Regions from separate parts of the Streptomyces sp. CA2R106 genome, predicted to be linked through region 3. Evidence: riboswitches for the same ligand, from Rfam matches in the RefSeq annotation. Region 3 holds a riboswitch; each other region holds the start of a gene.

Region 1 (7,306 bases), on a different contig from region 3:
CACACGCGCTCACGCCCACCCACGGGGAGCCCGGGTCCGTCACCAGTCCGGCCGCCGCGAGCGCGGCCAGCTCCGCCCGGGCCCGGTCGGCGGGCACCCCGGGGACGACGGCGCCGCGCCACGGGGTGAGCCGCAGCTGCGCGGCCGGGGTGCGGGCGGCGAGCGCGCACAGGGCGCGCCACTGGTCGGGGGTGAGGCGGCCGAGGGGGGCGAGGACGGAGAGGGCGAGGGGGCCGCCGGGGGCGGCCGGGTGCGGGATGGGGCCGATTGCGGGGGGCACTGTGGGTGCTGTGTGTGCGGCTTCCCCCCGGGTGCCGGCGGGGGAGGCGGCGGGCGGGGCCGCGGTGGTGGCGGGCGGTGCGGTGAGACGGCCGGCGAGGTCCGCGGTGAGGGCCGCGCCGCGGTCGGGCAGGTCGGCCACCCGCCACGCGGTGGGCTCGCCGCCGCCGTCGGGCGTGGCCGCGGCGAGGAAGCCCTCCGCGGCGAGCAGTGCGGCCCGGGGCGCGTCGGCGGCGGGAAGGCGGAGGGCCGGGTTGCGGCCGACCCGCAGCAGCGCCGTCCCGTCCGGCGCCGCGCGCAGCGTCACGTCGGGTCCCAGGGCCGCGACGTCGCCGCGCCCGTCGTCCAGCGCGAAGAGGAACCGCCCGGACAGCGCCGCGGCCGCCGCGCTCCCGCACAGCAGCCCGTCCAGCTCCCGCAGCCAGCCCCCGACGTCCAGGTGCCCCTGCCCGTCCAGGCCCGACAGCGGCGACGCCACGACGTTCCGTACCCGCTCGTGCGCCGCAGACGGCAGCAGCCCGGCCGCGCCCAGCAGTTGGGCCAGCTCCGCCCCGCAGCCCGCGGCCAGGCCGCGCAGTTGGACGTTGCCGCGCGAAGTGAGATGGACATCACCGTCGCCGAACCGCCGGGCCGCCTCGCCCAGCCGTTCGGCCTGCGCCGCGCCGAGCGCACCGCCCGGGACGCGGACCCTGGCCAGCGCGCCGTCGTCGGCGGTGTGCAGCCGAAGGGCCCCCGGGCAGGCGTCCGCCCGGCCGCGCGGGGCCCGGGCGGCTTCCCCTACCGCCGCGTTGACGTCCGCCGGGCATGCGTCGGCGGTCGGCCGCGGCGGCTGGACGGGCTGGTCGGGGGCGGTGGACATGGCGGCGAGCATACCGACCGTGCCACAAATCGGGTCATCTGCCGAATGCGTACGGCGCTTACTATGCTCCCGGTGCGGACCTTCCGGTTCGCCATTGCCGCAGACGGCGACAGGGGAGGAAGCCCGGTGCGAATCCGGCGCGGTCCCGCCACTGTGAACTTGGCCACCGGTGCCTCCGGCGGTCGAGCGAGCCAGGAACTCCCGCCGTCCGACACCACCCGGGGCGCGGACACCCCGAGGAAGGGTTTTCGTTGTGACCGGATCATCCGAGTTGCCCCGTTCCGCCGACTCCAGCACCACCGCCCCGGTGCGGGGTGGCGAGGAACTGCCCCCGGCCGAAGCGCCTTCGCCCGCCGGTGAGCAGGGGCTCGGCGGGCCGCATCCCGAACGGGTGCTGCTGCTGAGCACGTCGGACACGGACCTGCTCAGCGCTCGGGCGGCCGGGGGACCGGTGGCGTACCGGTTCGCGAACCCGACGCGGGTGGACGTGGCGCTGCTGCCGGAGCTGCTGGAGGGCGTCGGCCTGGTCGTCGTACGCCTGCTGGGCGGACTGCGGGCGTGGCAGGAGGGGCTGGACGCGCTGCTGGCGACGACCCTGCCGGTGGTGGTGCTGAGCGGCGAACAGGCGCCGGACGCCCAGCTGATGGCGGCGTCCACGGTGCCGGTGGGCCTCGCGGCCGAGGCGCATGCGTACCTGGCGCACGGCGGCCCGGCCAACCTGGAGCAGCTCGCCCGCTTCCTGTCCGACACGGTGCTGCTCACCGGCCACGGCTTCGAACCGCCCGCGCCCGCGCCCTCCTGGGGCCCGCTGGAGCGGACGGCCGCCGCGGCGCCCGCGGACGCCCCCGCCGTCGCCGTGCTCTACTACCGCGCCCACCACATGAGTGGGAACACCGCGTTCGTCGGCGCCCTGTGCGACGCGATCGAGGCGGCCGGGGCCCGGGCGCTGCCGTACTTCGTCGCCTCCCTGCGCACCCCCGAGCCCGGACTCGTCGCAGAACTGTCCGCCGCCGACGCGATCGTCACCACCGTGCTCGCCGCCGGCGGCACCCGCCCCGCCGACGCGTCCGCGGGCGGCGACGACGACGCGTGGGACGCGGGCGCGCTCACCGGCCTGGACGTCCCCGTGCTCCAGGCGCTGTGCCTGACCGGCTCGCGCGCCGCGTGGCTGGCGAACGACGAGGGCGTCTCCCCGCTCGACGCGGCCACCCAGATCGCGGTGCCCGAGTTCGACGGGCGGCTGATCACCGTCCCGTTCTCGTTCAAGGAGGTCGACGCCGACGGCCTGCCCGCCTACGTCGCCGACCCCGAGCGCGCCGCCCGCGTGGCCGGCATCGCCGTACGGCACGCCCGGCTGCGGCACATACCCGCCGCCGACAAGCGCCTGGCCCTGGTGCTGTCCGCCTACCCCACCAAGCACTCCCGCATCGGCAACGCGGTCGGCCTCGACACCCCCGCCAGCGCGATGGCCCTGCTGCGCCGCCTGCGCGAGGAGGGCTACGACTTCGGGCCCGACCCCGTCCCCGGCCTCGACGCGCCGTCCGACGGCGGTCCCTCCGACGTCACCCCTTCCGACGGCTCCCCCCTCCACCCCGGCGACGCCCTCATCCGCGCCCTCATCGACGCCGGCGGCCACGACCAGGACTGGCTCACCGAGGAGCAGTTGGCCCGCAACCCCGTCCGGGTCCCCGCCGCCGACTACCGCCGCTGGTACGCCACCCTGCCGCGGGAACTGCGCGACGCGGTCGAGGAGCACTGGGGCCCGCCGCCCGGCGAGCTGTTCGTCGACCGCAGCCGCAACCCCGAGGGCGACATCGTGCTCGCCGCCCTCCGCCACGGGAACCTGCTGGTCCTCATCCAGCCGCCGCGCGGCTTCGGCGAGAACCCGATCGCGATCTACCACGACCCCGACCTGCCGCCCTCGCACCACTACCTGGCCGCGTACCACTGGATCGCCGCCCCCGCCGCGGACGGCGGCTTCGGCGCCGACGCGATGATCCACCTCGGCAAGCACGGCAACCTGGAGTGGCTGCCCGGCAAGAACGCCGGCCTGTCGGCGGCCTGCGGCCCGGACGCGGTCCTGGGCGACCTGCCGCTGGTCTACCCGTTCCTGGTCAACGACCCGGGCGAGGGCACCCAGGCCAAGCGCCGCGCCCACGCCACCCTCGTCGACCACCTCGTGCCGCCGATGGCCCGCGCCGACTCCTACGGCGACATCGCCCGCCTCGAGCAGCTGATGGACGAGCACGCCCAGATCGCGGCCATGGACCCGGCGAAGCTCCCGGCGATCCGCGCCCAGATCTGGACCCTCATCCAGGCCGCCCGCCTCGACCACGACCTGGGCCTGGCCGACCGCCCCGACGACGAGGGCTTCGACGACTTCCTGCTGCACGTCGACGGCTGGCTCTGCGAGATCAAGGACGCCCAGATCCGCGACGGCCTGCACGTCCTCGGCCAGGCCCCGGCCGGTACCGACCGGGTCAACCTGGTGCTGGCGATCCTGCGCGCCCGGCAGATCTGGGGCGGCACCGCGGCCCTGCCCGGGCTGCGCGAGGCGCTGGGCCTGGACGAGTCCGCCGCCACCCGCACCGCCGCCGACGCCGTCGAGGAGCGCGCCCGCGCCCTGGTCCAGGCGATGGAGGACGCCGGCTGGGACCCGGCCGCCGTGCCCGCCGTCACCGCCGGCAGCGGCGAACAGGTCGCCGCCGTCCTGGAGTTCGCCGCCCGCGAGGTGGTCCCCCGGCTCACCGCGACCACCGACGAGATCGACCGCACCGTGCACGCGCTGGCCGGCGGCTTCGTGCCCGCCGGGCCGTCCGGCTCGCCGCTGCGCGGCCTGGTCAACGTGCTGCCCACCGGCCGCAACTTCTACTCCGTCGACCCCAAGGCGGTGCCTTCCCGGCTCGCCTGGGAGACCGGGCAGGCGCTCGCCGAGTCGCTGCTGACCCGCTACCGCACCGACAACGGCGACTGGCCGGCGTCGGTGGGCCTGTCGCTGTGGGGCACCTCCGCGATGCGCACCGCGGGCGACGACATCGCCGAGGCGCTGGCCCTGCTCGGCATCCGCCCGGTCTGGGACGACGCCTCCCGCCGCGTCACCGGCCTGGAGCCGGTGCCGCTGGACGAGCTGGGCCGCCCCCGGATCGACGTCACCCTGCGCATCTCCGGCTTCTTCCGCGACGCGTTCCCGCACACCGTCGCCCTGCTCGACGACGCGGTGCGGCTGGCCGCCTCCCTCGACGAGCCCGACGACCGCAACCACGTACGCGCCCACACCCGCGCCGACCTCGCCGAGCACGGCGACGAGCGCCGCGCCACCACCCGCATCTTCGGCTCCCGGCCGGGCACGTACGGCGCCGGGCTGCTCCAGCTGATCGACTCCCGCGACTGGCGCACCGACGCCGACCTCGCCGAGGTCTACACCGTCTGGGGCGGCTACGCCTACGGCCGCGGGCTCGACGGCCGCCCGGCGCGCGGCGAGATGGAGACCGCCTACCGCCGGATCGCCGTCGCCGCGAAGAACACCGACACCCGCGAGCACGACATCGCCGACTCCGACGACTACTTCCAGTACCACGGCGGCATGGTCGCCGCGGTACGGGCGCTGCGCGGCACCGCCCCCGAGGCGTACATCGGTGACTCGACCCGCCCCGAGACCGTCCGCACCCGCACCCTCGTCGAGGAGACCTCCCGGGTCTTCCGCGCCCGCGTGGTCAACCCGCGCTGGATCGAGGCGATGCGCCGGCACGGCTACAAGGGCGCCTTCGAACTCGCCGCGACCGTCGACTACCTCTTCGGGTACGACGCGACCACCGGTGTCGTCGCCGACTGGATGTACGACAGGATCACCGAGGCGTACGTCCTCGACCCCGCCAACCGGGCCTTCCTCCAGGACGCCAACCCCTGGGCGCTGCACGGCATCGCCGAACGCCTGCTGGAGGCGGAGTCCCGCGGGATGTGGGCCGAGCCCGACCCCGAGGTGCTCGCCGAGCTGCGCCAGGTCTTCCTGGACACCGAGGGCGACCTCGAAGGCGGCGACGCCGGGGAGGGCGAGGAGTGAGCCCGGCGCGGCCGTAGGATCGCCCGAGCCGGGCACCCGACCAGCAGGAACCGACATCCGACCAGCAGGAGCCGGGCACCCCGAGCCGGGTCCGGGCCCCCGACCAGGAGGAGAACCGCCGATGCGCGTCGCCGTACTGGACGACTACCAGCAGGTCGCCGAGTCGCTGGCCGACTGGTCCGGGCGGCTGCCCGGGGCCGAGCCGGTCTTCTTCCCCCGGCACCTGGCCGACCGCGACGCGCTCGTCGCCGCCCTCGAGCCGTTCGACGTGGTGGTGGCGATGCGCGAGCGCACCGCCTTCCCCCGCGAGGTGCTGCGGCGGCTGCCCCGGCTGCGGCTGCTGGTCACCACCGGCATGCGCAACGCGGCCATCGACCTCGCCGCGGCGGCCGAGTTCGGCGTGCTGGTCTGCGGCACCCGCTCGCACCCGACCGGCACCGCCGAGCTGACCTGGGCGATGATCCTCGGCCTGGTCCGGCAGGTCGCCGACGACGACGCCGCGATCCGGGCCGGCGGTTGGCAGCGGCGGGTCGCACCGGACCTGGCGGGCGAGGTGCTGGGCGTCGTCGGCATGGGGCGGCTCGGCGCGCGGGTCGCCGCGGTGGGCGCCGCGTTCGGCATGGACGTGGTCGCCTGGAGCCCGCACCTCACCGCGGAGCGCGCGGCGGCCGGCGGCGCCCGGGCGGTCGGCAAGGACGAGCTGTTCGCCACCGCGAAGGTCGCCACCGTGCACATGGTGCTCGCCGACGCCACCCGCGGGATCGTCGGCGCCGCCGAACTCGGCGCCATGCGCCCCGACGCCTACCTCGTGAACACCTCGCGCTTCGGGCTGATCGACGAGGACGCGCTGCGCCGCGCCCTGGCCGCCGGCCGCCCGGCCGGCGTCGGCCTCGACGTCTACGACACCGAGCCGCTGCCCGACGGCCACTGGCTGCGCACCGCGCCCCGCACCCTGCTCTCCCCGCACATGGGCTACGTCACCGACACCACCTACCGGATCTTCTACGCCGACGCCGTGGAGGACATCGAGGCGTGGCGCGCGGGCGCCCCCATCCGCACCCTCTGACGGCCGGGCCCGTTCGCCCCTGCCTCAGCGCATGCCCGCGGACGTCAGCAACTCGCGCGCCCCGGCCGCGTTAATCGACTCCGCCAGCTCGCGCAGTGCGCACCGGTCCGGCAGCAGCCCGGCGGCGTGCGCGCGCCGGGCACCGCGGTCGAGTTCGTGCCACAGGAACGGGTTCGCCACCAGCACCCGCACCTCCACCGACGCCCGCCCGCCGAACGCGTCGCGCAGCACCACCCGGCGGTCGATCTCCCCCAGGAACCGCGCCGAGACCAGGTGGTCGGTGTGCACCCGCCGCCGGCGCAGCAGCCCGCGCACGTCCAGCCAGCCGTCCCCCGCGGTGGTCCTGGCCGGCAGCAGGATCGCGAACAGCACCAGCGCGAGCGCCCCGCACACCGCCAGCCGCGGCACGCTCAGCCGGCCGTTCCACGCGTCGGTCACCAGCGCCACGGCCAGTACCGCCGCGGCCGCGCCGTACGCGCTCCACAGCCGCCCGGCCCACGCCCGGTCGCACGCCACCGCGGGCCCGCCCTGCCGCCGAGCCCGTATCCGCACCCGCAGCCGAGCCCGCAGCCGAGCCCACAGCCGTGGCTCCGCCCCGGAGCACTCCCCACGTCCCATGGCCCCGACGCTAGTTCCCCCACCCCCGCCCGCCGCCGCCCTTGACGCCCCCCTGACGCCCCGCCCCCGCTTCCTGGCTCCCCCTTTACACCCCCATGGCCCCCACCAGGTGCGGAGCACGGGTGGCGGTGGGGGCGCGGGGCTCCGTTTGAGATGTGGCCGGGGCGGGTGTTGGCTGGAAGGACCACGGAGGTGGTGAAAATGAAGGCTGTCGTCTATCAGGAACCTTTCTCCGTCGCGGTCGCCGATGTCGACACCCCCGGCATCCAGCACCCCAACGACGTGGTGGTCCGTGTGACGTCCTCCGCGATCTGCGGGTCGGACCTGCACATGTACGAGGGCCGCACCGCGGCCGAGGCCGGCATCGTCTTCGGCCACGAGAACCTGGGCATCGTCGAGGAGACCGGCGACGGTGTCACGTCCC
Region 2 (7,306 bases), on a different contig from region 3:
GCCTGCACGATGTCCCCGAACTCGGCGTAGCACATGTGGGTGTGGATCTGGGTGGCCGGACCGGCCGCCGCGGTGGTGAGCCGGAAGGCCGTGGTTGCCCAGGCCAGGTAGGCGGGGCGGTCGGCCGCGCGCAGCGGCAGCGTCTCGCGCAGCGCCGGCTCGTCGACCTGGATCACCGCCGTCCCGGCCGCCTCCAGGTCGGCCACCTCGTCGCGCAGTGCGAGGGCGACCTGCCGGGCGGTGTCGCCGGGCGGCTGGTCGTCGCGGACGAAGGACCAGGCGAGCATGGTGACCGGGCCGGTGAGCATGCCCTTGACCGGGCGTGAGGTCAGCGACTGCGCGTAGGAGGTCCAGCGCACGGTCATCGGCCCGGGCCGGGAGATGTCCCCGGCCAGGATCGGCGGGCGCACGTACCGGGTGCCGTAGGACTGGACCCAGCCGTGCCGCGTGGCGAGGTAGCCGGTGAGCTGCTCGGCGAAGTACTGGACCATGTCGTTGCGCTCGGGCTCGCCGTGCACCAGCACGTCCAGGCCCGTCCGCTCCTGGAAGGAGATCACCTCGCCGATCTCGGCCCTGATCCGCTCCTCGTAGCCGGCCGGGTCGATCCGCCCGGCGCGCAGGTCGGCGCGGGCGGTGCGCAGCTCGGCGGTCTGCGGGAAGGAGCCGATGGTGGTGGTGGGCAGCAGCGGCAGCCCGAGGCGGGCCCGCTGGGCGGCGGCCCGCTCCGGGTACGGCTGGGCGCGGTGGGCGTCGGCGTCGGTGACCGCCGCGACCCGGGCGCGTACGGCGGGGTCGCGGGTGATCGGGGAGGCCGCGCGGGAGGCGAGGGCGGCGCGGCAGGCGGCGAGTTCGCCCGCGATGCTGCCGGTGCCCTCGGCCAGGCCCCTGGCGAGCGTGGCGACCTCGGCGGCCTTCTGCCGCGCGAAGGCCAGCCAGCGCCGCACCTGCGGGTCGATGTCCCGTTCGGGCGCGGTGTCCAGCGGCACGTGCAGCAGCGAGCAGGAGGCGGCGACGTCGACGCGGTCGGCGAGGCCGAGGAGGGTGCCGAGCGTGGACAGCGACCGTTGGAGGTCGTTGATCCAGATGTTGCGGCCGTCGACGACACCGGCGACCAGGCGCTTGCCGGGCAGCCCGCCGACGGCGGCGAGGTGGTCGAGGTTGGCGGCGGCCGGGCCGGTGAAGTCCAGTGCCAGGCCCTCGACGGGGGCCGCGGCCAGCACCGGCAGCGCCTCGCCGAGCCGGTCGAAGTAGGACGCGACGAGCAGCTTCGGCCGGTCGGCGGCGCCGCCCAGCGCGCGGTAGGCGCGCTCGGCCGCGGCCAGTTCGGCCGGCGTGCGGTCCTGTACGAGGGCGGGCTCGTCGAGCTGCGCCCACGCCGCGCCGGCGGCCCGCAGGTCGGCGAGCACCTCCGCGTACACCGGCAGCAGCCGGTCCAGCAGGGACAGCGGCTCGAACCCGGCCGGCGCGCCGGGCGCGGCCTTGGCGAGCAGCAGGTAGGTCACGGGGCCGACGAGCACCGGCCGCGCGTCGTACCCGAGCGCGAGGGCCTCGCGCAGCTCGCCGACCTGCTGGGAGGAGTCCGCGCGGAAGACGGTGTCCGGACCCAACTCGGGCACCAGGTAGTGGTAGTTGGTGTCGAACCACTTCGTCATCTCCAGCGGCGCCGTGTCCTGGGTGCCGCGGGCCATCGCGAAGTAGCCGTCGAGCCGGTCGGCGGCGACGGCCGCGCGGTGCCGCTCGGGCACGGCGCCGACCATGACGCTGGTGTCGAGCACGTGGTCGTAGTACGAGAAGTCGCCGGTGGGCAGTTCGTGGAGGCCGGCCCCGGCGAGCTGCCGCCAGTTGGCGCGGCGCAGGTCGGCGGCGGTCTGCCGGAGGGCGTCGGCGCCGACTTGGCCCTTCCAGTAGCCCTCGACGGCCTTCTTCAGTTCCCGGTGCTGTCCCTGGCGGGGGTAGCCGTACACGGTGGCCCGTGCTGCCGCGGCTGCGGACTTCGCTGACACGGAACTCTCCTTCGCGAGATGTCTCCCTGGCATCCCGGCGACGGGACGAGGGTGCGAAGGCGGCACACCGGACCGGTACGGACCCGGCGCACCGACGACGGCGCGCGCTCGTCCACCTGCCTGCCCATGTACGCCGACCCGCCCACGAGGTCACCGGGACTTCCGCACGCGAGTGGTCGCGTACGGGCAACGGGCAGGTCTTCGGACTCGCGGGCACGCCTGCCGGGGGCAGACACCTACTGGCCGTCGCTTCCCAGGTCCGAGGCGGACCCAGTGCGTCTGACGGCGGTCGTTCCCACTCACCGCTGCGGGGCAGTCCCGGATTCCCACCGGGTTCCCTCTTGCGACGCGCCTGCCTGGCGGGCAGGGGCGAACCAGCTGCACCCGCCAGCATAGATCGCGCGGGCGCCGCCGGGCCGCCCCTTTTCCCGTCCCGGCGGCCCCGGCCGGGGTGTTCCACCCGGCCGGGGGAGCATCAGGCGGGGAGCGTCAGGCCGGTACCGGTTCCGCCTGCGCGGCTTCCTCCTCCTGCGGCGAGGTGGGCACCGTCAGCGCGATCAGGGCGCCGAGCAGGGCCGCGCCCGCGCAGATCCCGAAGAGCAGCCGGTAGGCGTGCAGGGAGGGTATGGCCTGGCCGCCCAGCACGATCACCTGCGAGGCGAACAGGGTGCCGCCGACCGCGCTGGCCAGCGAGCTGCCGACGGAGCGGAAGAGCGAGTTGAGGCCGTTGGCGGCCGCGAGGGCCGAGCGCGGCGCGGCGAGGTTGATCAGCGCGGGCATGGCCGCGTACGCGATACCGGTGCCGGCCCCGGCGATGCTGGTGCCGAGGATGATCTCCCACAGGTGGCCGGTGAGCGCGATCCGCACCACGAAGCCGGCCGCCACGATGGTCGCGCCGATGGCCAGGGTGATCTTCGGCCCGACCGCGTTGGTGATCGCCGCCGAGGCCGGCGACAGGATGAGCATCGCCACGCCGCTGGGCAGCAGGCACAGGCCGCCCACCACCACGGACGAGCCGAAGCCGTAGCCGGTCACGCGCGGCGCCTCCACGTAGGAGGCGGTGCCGATGAGCGTGGCGAACAGCGCGAAGCCGACGCAGACGGACGCGACGTTCGTCAGCAGCAGCGCGGGCGCGGCGTTGACCCGGACGTCGACCAGCGGCGAGGCCGCGCGGCGCTCCCAGACCACGAACCCGGCCAGCAGCACCGCCGCGGCGACCAGCAGGCCGATCGTGGTCGGCGACGACCAGCCCCAACTGGACGCCTGGCTCAGCGGCAGCAGCAGGCAGACCAGGCCGCCGGCGAGCACCACGGTGCCCGGCAGGTCGAGCCGGCCGGTGGAGCGCCCGGGCGGCTCGCTGAGCAGCAGCCAGGTGCCGAGCACCGACAGCGCGCCGCCGGCCGCGCAGATCCAGAAGAGCAGGTGGTAGTCGGCGTGCTCGCCGATCCACGCGGCCATCGGCACCCCGAGCGCGCCGCCGATCCCGAGCATCGCGCTGACCAGGGCGATCCCCGCCGATGCCCGCTCGCGCGGCAGGATCGAGCTCAACAGGCTGATGCCCAGCGGGATCACGGCCATCGAGACGCCGACGATCGCGCGGCCGACGATCATCGGCACCAGGCCGTCGCTCAGCGCGGAGACCAGCGAGCCGACGCAGAGCGCGGCCGCCGCCGCGATCAGCGTGACCTTCTTGCCGTACAGGTCGCCGAGCCGGCCGGCCACCGGCACCGCGACGGACGCGACCAGCAGCGTGGACGTCAGCAGCCACTGCACGTCGCCGGTGGAGCTGTGCAGGTCGGTGGTGATCTTCGGCAGCACCGGGATCAGCAGCGACTGGGTGAGCGAGGCGAGCAGCCCGGCGAGCGAGACCACCGCGAGCGCGGCGATCTCGGCCGGTTGCCAGCCGGGCCGCGAGCCGGCCCGGCCGTCGCCGTCGGCGGCCGCCTCCGACGCCTCGGGGGCGTGCTCCGAGTTCTTCACCACGGTTGCTCCTCGCTCTGGACATGCCCTGGCCTGCGCGGCCGTCCGGCGGCCCGCGCGGATTTCGTGGCACACGGTGCCATGTGGCATACGGTGCCACGAACGTGCATAGGATTCAATCGGATCGTTGACGTACGGCCGTACACCGAGGAGGCGCACATCGACGGGATGCGCGAACGCAAGCGCGCGGACAACCGCGCGGCGACGATCGAGGTCGCCTTCCGGCTCTTCGGCGAGCACGGATACGACGACGTGACCGTGGCCGCCATCTGCGAGGCCGCCGACATCGGGCGGCGCACCTTCTTCCGCTACTTCGCCTCCAAGGAGGAGCTGCTGAACGTGCCGCTCCAGGAGATGACCGCGCGGCTCGACCAGTCGCTCGCCGCCACGCCCGCCGGGTCCGGCGAACGCGAGGCGGTCCGCTCGGCGATGCTGGACCTCGCGGACTACGCGCTGGCTCACCGGCGGCAACTCGGGCTGTACCGGCGGATCATCACCAGCTCCGCCGACCGGCGGTTCGACGCGTTCTGGCATCTGCCGCAGCAGGAGCAGCGGTTCGCCCGGCAGGTGCGCAACCGGCACGGCGGCGCCGCGGAGCCCGGCCTGCACACCCGCCTGCTGGTGGCGCGTGCGGTCGCCGCTTTCCGGGTCTGGCTCGACGAGGCGGTGCGCGGAAACCACGACCTGCCCGCGGACGAGGCCCGCGCGCTGTTCCACCACGTGCTCGACGCCGATCCCTGGCTGGCCGGGCCGGGGCCCGGCACCGTACCTGGCGGCGGCACCGTACCCGGCGGCGGCCCCGGCCCGGTCGGCCGGGTGGCCGGGGACGGGTCCGCAGACGGGTGAGCGCGGCTCGCACGTTCGGCTGAACGCGGCGATTTCCCCACGTTGTCGCCGGAACGTGCGGCGTAGCTTCTGCGGTGCCCCATGCGTCTCACCGCACCCCAGGAACAGGAGAAGTCCCTTGGCGACATCCGCTGCTCTTCCTACCCTCCGAGGCCGCATCGTCACCGCCGCGGGCGCGCTGGCCGCCGCCGCCGCGCTCGGCACCACCCTGCTGGGCGCCACCGCCGCCCAGGCGGCCCCGGCCGCCCCGGCCAAGCCCTACGGCACGGTCGTCGCCGGCAATGGCGTCGTCCAGCGCCAGTTCCCCAGCACGGACTCCTCCGTGAAGGGCTCGCTCGCCTACCGCCAGCAGGTCGGCCTGCGCTGCAAGGTCCGCGCCCAGAACATCGAGGGCAACGACATCTGGTACCTGCTCCGGGACAACTCCAACTGGGTCTCGGCGAAGTACGTCGACAACACCGGCTACGTCTCCTACTGCAAGGACGTGCTGCGCAGCGGCAGCGACGTGATGAACGCGGTGCCGAAGGGCGCCAAGGGCTGACGGCCCCGAAGCACGCGGGCATCCCGGAGCCGCGGCAGGTCCCGCAAGCGGCTCCGGGGCGCCGCCCTCCCGCCGCCTCCGGTCAGTGCCGCATCCCGCCCGGGGGCGGAGCGGTCCGCGCCGCCGCCGGACGGCCGGCGAGCGCCGACAGCAGCGGCAGGGTCAGGGCCAGCCACGCCGCACCGAGCAGCCAGCCGCCCAGCTCGTCGGTGGGCCACTGCACCCCCAGGTAGATCCGGGTGGCGCTGATCGCCGCCACCCAGCAGCCGCAGCTCAGCACGTCCAGCCGTACGGCGCCGCGCGGCGCGTCACTGCGCAGCGCCGCCCAGGCCAGCAGCCCCGCGGTCAGCGCGGCCGTGGTGGCGTGGCCGGACGGGAACGCCCAGTCGGTGCCGAGCACCGCCCAGTCCGCCACCGGCGGGCGCGGCCGGTCCAGGGCGAAGACGACCGCCAGCCGCAGCGCCTGCCCGGTCAGCAGGATCGCCACCCCGCACAGCGCCGCCGACACCTCCCGCCGCGACGCCGTCCGCTGCGCGCACCCGGTCCACCCGGCCAGCGCCGCCGCGACGTAGGGCAGCGGGCCGGCCCCGGTCGTGTCCAGCAGGCGCGAGGCGGCGACCACATCCGCGGAGCGGTGGGCGACGGCCCACTGGTGCACGGCGCGGTCCGGCCCGAGCGGCGCGCCGCCGCGCGCGCCGAGCGCCCACACCAGGAGCGTGAAGAGCGCCGCGCACAGCGTGAACGCCCCGGCCGCTGCGAAAGCCCCGCCGCCGTGCGGCGCGAGCGTCCGCAGCCGCCGGTGGGCGAAGGCGCGCGTGGTGAACGCTGAGGACATCCTGCCTCGGCCCCGCATCCTTGGTCCGTTGCCGCCCCGGGCCGCACGTGCGTGAAACCCGAATGACTACAGCACTGTAGACGTAGGCCCCGCCCGGGTCGACGCCGCCCCCACCGGCGTGCCCCCCAACCCGCCGCCCAGCCGTACCCCCGCGCGACCCACCACGGCCCAGCCTCAGCCCGGACCCGTCCCCCCGACCTCCGGCCGTGGTCCGGGGCCCGTCCCCCCGCCGCCGTCCGTCCGTGAACCTGCGCGGGGCCCCCGTCGGTGCCTGGCCGTGGTTCCGCGCCCATCCGGGGTCGTGCCCCGCCTCGCCTCGCGCCTGTCCTGTGCTTTGCTCAGTCGTCGGCGCGCGCAGCGTCCGGCCGACGTCCGGCGCCCGCGCCGCCCGCGTCCTGCGCCCTGCCCGGCCACGCTCCCGCGCGGCCCGCCGCCGTCCAGCCGTGGTCCTGCGCGGGTCTTCCGTGGTCCCGCCCACGTCCGGGGTCGTGCCCCGTCCCGGTCCCGCTTCGCGCCTGTCCTGTGCTCTGCTCAGCCGTTGCCGCGCGCAGCGTCTGGCCGACGTCCGGCGCCCGCGCCGCCATCGCCCCGCCGCACCCCCGTCCTGCGCCCTGCCCGGCCGTCGTCGCGCGCAGCGTGGGGCCGTTCACCCGCCGCCGTGCGGCCGGCGCTCCGCGCGCGTCCTGCTTCGCCCCGCCCGGGTCAGGGCACCGCGGGAATTCGGGCCCGCGGCAGAGCGCCGTTGCGGGGGATTCACGGGGCCGGGGAACGCAGGGTGTCCGGGTGTGTTCGAGGCGTGGCCGACCGTGCGAGCGCGGCGGCGTCGAGTGTTATTCAATGGGTGTGCGGTAGGGGATCTCGGGGCTTCTTCGCACGCAGAAACCGGGCATGCCTCCGGCCACGCACCGGGGCCGGCCAGCGAGCTGAGAGAGCGTATGGACTCGACACCATCCCCCTCGTCTTCGTTGCCGTCCGACCAGGTCAGTCGCGCGCTGGGAAACTACGGCCCGCACGGCGGCACCGGGCCGGCGGCCGGCGCTGCCCGGGCGCAGGAGGCCGCCGTGCCGGGCGGCGGCACCGGACACCACCCCGAGAGCCAGG
Region 3 (7,306 bases):
CGCCACCCTGCCGCGGCAGGGCGGGATGGCGCGCCGAGGCGCCCCCTCACGCCTCCACCGGGCCGACCCGGGGCGCCCGTGCGGCGCGGCCGGTCGGCGAGGCGCTCAGCACCCGCTCCGAAAGCGGCCCGAAGACCAGCGCGATCGCCGACCACAGCAGCAGCTGCGCGGCCACCGAGTACAAGCGGAACCGGAACAGCACGTCCGCAGGGAAGCCCGGGTAGACGATCCGCCCCGCCGGGTCGGTCAGCGGCTGAGGTGTCTCCGTGGCGTGGTTGCCGTACTGCTCGCGGTTGGCGGCCAGGTGTCCCAGCGCGGGCAGCAGGCCGATCACGACGCCGATGGCGACCACGAAGGCCGCACCGGCCAGCAGCGTGGCGTTCCACGTGCCGAACCGCCCCTGGAGCCGCCGCCCCAGCCACACCGCCAGCGCGAGCAGCGTGATCGAGCAGACCACCATGACCAGATAGAGCCCGGTGCGGGCCTTGATGGTGTCCTCGTGCCCGATCGCGGGCGGGTTCGCCGGGTACTTCACGAACGGCACCAGGTAGAAGCCGAGGAAGCCGCCGCCGGCCACCAGCAGCGCCAGCGTGCGCGGCCGGACGCCGCCCACCCGGCCCAGGCACACCGTGTAGACCACCGCGAACAGGGCGCCCATCGCCGCACCGAAGAGGACCAGGCCCACGCCCATGCCGACATCGGCCTGGACGGTGCGGCTGAACAGGTCGGGGCCGTCCGGGGAGACCGGCAGGCCCGCGGCCTTGTCCAGGGCGTTCTGCGCCGCGTCCCGGCCGCTCTCGTAGCTGATCGCCCGGTTGATCTGCGGTTCGGCGAAGATCCGCGCGAAGACGAACGCGAGCAGCCCGCCGATCGCGCCGGCGAGCACGCCGCGCAGTACGAGTCGTTTCTCCATGTCGAGTTGTCCGCCTGCCTGGTGTCGTCAGTGGCAGGGGAAGCCGAGGAAGTGCCGCGCGTCGTGCACGAACTCGTGGATGTGCATGTCCCGGCCGAAGACGGACACCGCGCCCTGGTCGACGCCGATGAAGTAGTAGGCGGCCAGCGCCAGGAGCGCGCTGCCGACCAGCCAGAGCACCGCCTTGGAGACGGGCAGGACAACCGGCGTGGCCTCGGTCGACGAAGGGGTGGACACAGAACTCACGGGTGGGGCCTCCTTCGGGGATACAGCGTCCCTCGGTTCGAATGGGGCGGCGTGACGGCGGAGTATCTGACTCCCGGACGCCCCCAGAGGCGACCGGTACACAGTGGCGCGACCGTGCCGGAGTTCCACCGGCTTCCTCACACCATCACGAACGGCCAGCGTACGGGCGGGCGAACCGGCACGTCAACGCGTGTCACCTGCTTCCCGCCACGCCGCGCGGGGGCCGCCGCGCCGCCGGAGGCGGCAGCAACTCCCCGACCAGCGCGGCCACTTGATCCACCTCGATGAGGAAGCCGTCATGCCCGTACGGCGAGTGGATCGTCCGCGTCCGGTCCGCGCCCGGGATGCCCGCCGCCAACTCCTCCTGCTGCGCGGTCGGGTAGAGCCGGTCGGAGTCGACCCCGGCCACCAGCGCGGGCGCCGTGACCCGCCGCAGCGCCGCCGCGGTGCCGCCCCGCCCGCGCCCCACGTCATGGGCGTTCATCGCCTCGGTGAGCACCACATAGCTGCCCGCGTCGAACCGGCGCACCAGCTTGTCCGCGTGGTGGTCGAGATACGACTCCACCGCGTACCGGCCGCCGTGCCAGGGCAGTTCACCGCGCTGCGGGTCCCGGCCGAAGCGCGCCCGCAGTTCCGGCTCGCTGCGGTACGTCAGGTGCGCCAGCCGGCGGGCCTGGCCGAGACCGGCGTGCGGGCCGCCGCCCGGCCCGGCGCCGTGGTAGTCGCCGCCGCGCCAGGCCGGGTCGGCCCGGATCGCCCGCAGCTGCACCGACGCCCAGCCGATCTGCTCGGCACTGGCCGCCGCCGGGCAGGCGAGCAGCAGCAGCGCGCCGACCCGCTCCGGGCGGCCGGCCGCCCACTCCAGCGCCCGCATGCCGCCCATCGACCCGCCGACCACCAGCGCCCACCGGTCGATGCCCAGCGCGTCCGCCAGGCCCGCCTCGGCCGCGACCTGGTCGCGCTGGGTCAGGAACGGGAAGGCGCCGCCCCACGGCCGCCCGTCCGGCCGGGCGGTGGCCGGGCCGGTGCTGCCCTGGCAGCCGCCCAGCACGTTGGGCGCCACCACGAAGAAGCGGTCGGTGTCCAGCGCCCGGCCCGGCCCGACCAGCGCGTCCCACCAGCCGGCCGTGGGATGGCCGGGCCCGGCAGGACCGGCGACGTGGCTGTCCCCGGTCAGCGCGTGCAGCACCAGGACCGCGTTCGACCCGTCGGGCGCGAGGCGGCCCCACGTCTCGTACGCCAGCCGCACCTCCGGCAGTTCGCCGCCCGCCTCCAGCGCGAGCGGCCCCGCCGCGCGGTGCCAGCGCCGCCGCCCGGGCGGGTCCCCCGGCCGCCACGCCCCGGAGGCGGGCGGCGGGAGGACCCCGCCGGCGCCGGCGGGTTCCGGGGCGGCGGCGGGCGATCCGGCGCCGGGGACCGGCGGCGTGCCAGGCACGGTCAGGACGCGCCCTTGGCCGCGCGGAACCCTGCTTCCAGGTCGGCCTTGAGGTCCGCGACGTTCTCGATGCCGACCGACAGCCGCACCAGGCCGGGCGTCGCACCGGTCTGCGCGAGCTGCGCCTCGTCGAGCTGGCTGTGCGTGGTGGAGGCCGGGTGGATGATCAGGCTGCGCACGTCGCCGATGTTCGCCAGGTGGCTGAAGAGCCGCACCGCGTCCACGAACCGCCGGCCGGCCTGTGCGCCGTCGCGCAGTTCGAAGGCGAGCACCGCGCCCGCGCCGCGCGGCAGGTAGCGCTGCCCGGCCTCGTACCAGGGGCTGGAGGGCAGGCCCGGGTAGTGCACCGCCGCGACCTCGTCGCGGGCCTGGAGCCACTCCGCGAGCTCCTGCGCGTTCGAGGAGTGCCGCTCCAGCCGCAGGGACAGCGTCTCGACGCCCTGGAGCAGCAGGAACGCCGAGTGCGGCGACAGCGCCGGGCCGAGGTCGCGCAGCAGCTGCACCCGCAGCTTGACCGCATAGGCGCCGGGGCCGAGCGCCGGCCAGTACTGGAGGCCGTGGTAGCTCGGGTCGGGCGCGGAGAAGTCCGGGAAGCGGTCGGCGTGCGCCCCGAAGTCGAAGCTGCCGCCGTCCACGACCACACCGGCGATGGTGGTGCCGTGGCCGCCGAGGAACTTCGTCGCCGAGTGCACCACCACGTCCGCGCCGTGCCGCAGCGGCTGGAGCAGGAAGGGCGTCGGCACCGTGTTGTCCACGATCAGCGGCACCCCCTCGGCGTGCGCCGCGTCCGCCACGGCCTGGACGTCCAGCACGTTGCCGCGCGGGTTGCCCAGCGTCTCGGCGAAGAACGCCTTGGTGTTCGGCCGCACCGCCGCCCGCCACGCGGCGACGTCGTCCGGGTCGACGAAGGACACCTCGACGCCGAACCGCGGCAGGGTGTGCTTGAAGAGGTTGTACGTCCCGCCGTACAGCGACGAGCCGGCCACCACGTGGTCGCCGGCGCCCGCCAGCGTCAGGATCGCCAGGGTCTCCGCGGCCTGGCCGGACGCCAGCGCCACCGCGGCGACCCCGCCCTCCAGCGCGGCGATCCGCTGCTCGAACACGTCCTGGGTCGGGTTGTGGATGCGGGTGTAGATGTTGCCCGGCTCGGCCAGCGCGAACAGGTCCGCGGCGTGCTGGGTGTCGCGGAAGACGTACGACGACGTCTGGTAGATCGGCACCGCCCGCGCCCCGGTCGCCGGGTCGGGCACCGCCCCCGAGTGGACCTGCCGGGTCTCGAACGACCAGTTCGGCTCCTCGGTGGCGGCGGCGACGGCGGTCTCGGGCGTGTGCCCGGCGGTCACGGCGTCGACGGGCTGCTGCTCGGTCATGGTTCTCCCTGTGCTGGGACGCGTACGGGTGGCGCTGCGGGTGTGCTGCGGAGGTGCGCGCGGGTACGCCACCGGCGCCCGCGGGGCCGTACCCCCGGGGGTGGACACCGGGGGCGGGGCGGGGCGTTGACGACGGCGGAGGCGTACGGCGCGAGGCGTACGGCGACGGTCCGGCGGTGCGGCGGACGTCAGCGCGCGCCGGGACACCCCGTGGTCGTGACGCGCGCGTAGTCCACGTGGCGGCGCTTCACGAACGGGGTCATGCGGCCCATGGAAGCACGGCCGGGCGCGGCTGTCCCGGCTGCGGCGCAGGCTTAACACGGCGTTGGTATTCGCCGCCCCCGGCCCGCCCGGGCCAGCGCGCGGGTCTGCTCAGCCGACCGGGGCGAGGCGGTCGGCCAGCGCGGTCAGAGCGGGGCCGAGCGGCAGGTCGAGGCGGAGCGCGGCCAGGTCGTCGCCCCGGGTGGGGCCCTGGTTGACGATGGCCACCGGGGTGCCGTGCTTGGCCGCGTGGCGCGCGAACCGCAGCCCCGACATCACCGTGAGGGAGGAGCCGGCCACCAGCAGCAGCGACGCGGCGTCCACGAGCGCGTAGCTCGCGTGCACCCGGGGGAGCGGCACCTGCTCGCCGAAGAACACCACGTCGGGCTTGAGCACGCCGCTCCCGCACACCGCGCAGCCGACCGGGCGGAAGGACGCGACGTGCTCGGCGGGCAGCTCCGCGTCCCCGTCGGCGGCGATCCGGGCCGCGAGCGCGCGAAACCCCGGGTTCGCCGCGTCCAGCCGCTCGGCCAGGTCCGTCCGCGGCCCGCGGGCCCCGCAGTCCAGGCAGACCACCGCGTGCAGGCTGCCGTGCAGCTCGACCGCGTCGGCCGTGCCCGCGGCGGCGTGCAGCCCGTCCACGTTCTGCGTGACCACGCCCGTCACCAGCCCGGCCGCGGCCAGCCGCGCCACGGCCCGGTGGCCCGCGTTCGGCCGGGCCCCGGCGATCGACGGCCAGCCGACGTGGCTGCGCGCCCAGTACCGGCGGCGGCCCTCCGCGCTGCCGGTGAACTCCTGGTACGTCATCGGGCTGCCGCGCCGCCGCCGGCCGGTCTCGCCGCGGTAGTCGGGGATGCCCGACTCCGTGGACAGCCCCGCCCCGCTCAGCACCACGACGCCGCCGCGCGACACCAGCGGCAGCAGGGGCGCCAGCGCCGCCAGGGCCTCGGCGCCGCTGCCTGCCTCCGTGCCGGTGCCCGCGTCCGTGCCCGTGACTGCGCCCACGCCGGTGTTCATGCCGGCAGCCTACGTCCGCGGCGGCCCGCCCCGGGAGGCGGAAACCGCCGATCTGCGGGATGATGGAGTACTGCCCTGGGGAGGTGTGTGCCCATGGAGGAGTACCCCGCCGTCTACGAACTGGTCTTCCAGGCCCCCGCCGTCGAGGACGACGTCGTCGTCGTCCACCGCACCGACGCGTCGGGCGCGGGCGGCTACCCCGTCTACGAGGACGAGACCGGCATCGTGCGTGCCGAGATCAGCGCCGAGGGCGAGGTCCGGATGATGGCCAGTGGCGGCCACCAGCAACCGGTGCCGCCGCACGCGGTACGGGCGGCCTGAGGCCCGCCCCCGACGGCCGGGCCGGGCACGGCAACAGCGCCGTGCCCGGCCCGGCCGTCGGCATGCCGCCGCCGTTCACCCCTGGCGCCCGGCGCCGTCCACCAGCACCGCCCGGTCGCGCGCGGCCACCACGGCCGCGGACAGGCTCGCGATGTCGTACGCGCCGTGGTGCCGGCGGCCGTTGATGAAGAACGTCGGCGTGCCGGAGACCCGGCTCAGGTCCGCCGACTCCACGTCCCGCGCGACCCGCGCGGCGCCCTTGCGGGCCTTGAGCGCGTGCCGGAACCGGTCCACGTCCAGCCCCAGCCGGTCCGCGTGCCGGAGCAGGTCCTTCACGCCCAGTTCGTCCTGGCTGGTGATGAGCAGGTCCCGCATCTCCCAGAAACCGCCCTGGAGCGCGGCCGCCTCCGACGCCTCCGCGGCGAGCTGCGCGTGCGGGTGCACATCGGTCAGCGGCAGGTGCCGCCAGACGTAGCGCACGTCCCCGAAGTCGGCGAGCAGCTCGCGCACCACGCCCTCGGCCTGCCCGCAGTAGGGGCACTCGAAGTCGCCGTACTCGACCACGGTCACCGGCGAGTCGAGCGGGCCGCGCACATGGTCCAGCTCCGGGTCGACCGGCTCGGCCAGGTCCACCACCGACTGCGCGGTGCCCAGCAGCGCCCGCGCCCGCCGGGCCGCCGGCAGCCGCGAGGTGACCAGCGCGACCACGGACGTGCTCAGCATCGCGAAGACCACCGCGCTGAGCACCCCGATCTTCGCCTCGTCCAGCTGCTGGCCGGTGAATGCCAGCGTCGCGATCAGCAGCGACACGGTGAAGCCGATCCCGGCGATGGTGCCGCCGCCGGTCACCGCGCCCCAGCCGACCGGCGGGCGCATCCGGCCCCGGCTGAGCCGGGTGGCCAGCGCGGTGGAGCCCACGATGCCGATCGGCTTGCCCAGGCCGTAGGCGAGCAGGATGCCCAGCGTGATCGGGGAGGTGTACGCCCGCGCCAGCAGCGAGCCGTTGATCTCGATCCCGGCGTTGGCGAGGGCGAACAGCGGCACGATCACATAGCTGGACCAGGGGTGCCACAGCCGCTGGAGCCGGTCGTTGGGGGACAGCGCGGAGGCCAGGCCGAGCCGCGCCTCCCGCTCCAGCTCGGGCGTGGGCTGCTCGCGGAAGGACCGGAACAGGCCGCTGGCCCGCTCCAGCGCCTCGCGCGGCGCCGGATACGCGAACGCCAGCAGGCCGATCACCAGGCCCACTACCACCGGGTCCACCCCGGAGTGCACGAACGCCGTCCACGCCGCGATCCCGAGCACCGCGTACGGGCCGCCGCGCCGTACCCCGGCCCGCCGGATCACGGCCACCACCGCCAGCAGGCCGATGCCGACCGCCAGCGGGGTCCAGGAGAGGTGCTCGCTGTAGGCGACCGCGATCACCGCGAGCGCCACGAAGTCGTCGACCACGGCCACGGTGAGGATGAAGGTGTGCAGCCGGCGCGGGAAGCGCGCGCCGAGCAGCGCGAGCATGCCCAGCGCGAACGCGGTGTCCGTGGACATCGCGGCGCCCCAGCCGTGGCCGGCGTGCCCGCCGGAGTTCACCGCGAGGTAGATCGCCACCGGCACGACCATGCCGCTGATCCCGGCCAGCAGCGGCAGCGCGATCCGGCGCCGGTCGCGCAGTTCGCCCATGTCGAACTCGCGCCGCGCCTCCAACCCGACCACCAGGAAGAACAGCGTCATCAGGCCGCTGTTGACCCA

Evidence for each region. A riboswitch is a leader RNA that binds a small molecule or an ion and turns the genes downstream of it on or off. The one in region 3 is predicted to bind cobalamin.
Region 1: another riboswitch for cobalamin. It lies ahead of cobN (cobaltochelatase subunit CobN); the one in region 3 lies ahead of WA788_RS06030 (CbtB domain-containing protein).
Region 2: another riboswitch for cobalamin. It lies ahead of metE (5-methyltetrahydropteroyltriglutamate--homocysteine S-methyltransferase); the one in region 3 lies ahead of WA788_RS06030 (CbtB domain-containing protein).

What each region holds. Positions count from the first base shown of each region.
Region 1 is NZ_JBAGKC010000002.1:58,003-65,308, reverse strand. It holds gene WA788_RS03375 (precorrin-3B synthase) at 1-1,138, opposite strand, end outside; cobalamin riboswitch at 1,223-1,345, shown strand; gene cobN (cobaltochelatase subunit CobN) at 1,530-5,198, shown strand; gene WA788_RS03365 (D-2-hydroxyacid dehydrogenase family protein) at 5,320-6,264, shown strand; gene WA788_RS03360 (hypothetical protein) at 6,289-6,882, opposite strand; gene WA788_RS03355 (glutathione-independent formaldehyde dehydrogenase) at 7,084-7,306, shown strand, end outside.
Region 2 is NZ_JBAGKC010000014.1:149,249-156,554, forward strand. It holds gene metE (5-methyltetrahydropteroyltriglutamate--homocysteine S-methyltransferase) at 1-2,003, opposite strand, end outside; cobalamin riboswitch at 2,179-2,397, opposite strand; gene WA788_RS21035 (MFS transporter) at 2,493-3,986, opposite strand; gene WA788_RS21040 (TetR family transcriptional regulator) at 4,152-4,829, shown strand; gene WA788_RS21045 (SH3 domain-containing protein) at 4,948-5,370, shown strand; gene WA788_RS21050 (phosphatase PAP2 family protein) at 5,453-6,205, opposite strand; gene WA788_RS21055 (SpoIIE family protein phosphatase) at 7,141-7,306, shown strand, end outside.
Region 3 is NZ_JBAGKC010000003.1:96,131-103,436, reverse strand. It holds gene WA788_RS06035 (CbtA family protein) at 47-913, opposite strand; gene WA788_RS06030 (CbtB domain-containing protein) at 941-1,159, opposite strand; cobalamin riboswitch at 1,199-1,354, opposite strand; gene metX (homoserine O-acetyltransferase MetX) at 1,353-2,594, opposite strand; gene WA788_RS06020 (bifunctional o-acetylhomoserine/o-acetylserine sulfhydrylase) at 2,597-3,964, opposite strand; gene WA788_RS06015 (NAD-dependent protein deacetylase) at 4,337-5,242, opposite strand; gene WA788_RS06010 (DUF6296 family protein) at 5,336-5,563, shown strand; gene nhaA (Na+/H+ antiporter NhaA) at 5,639-7,306, opposite strand, start outside.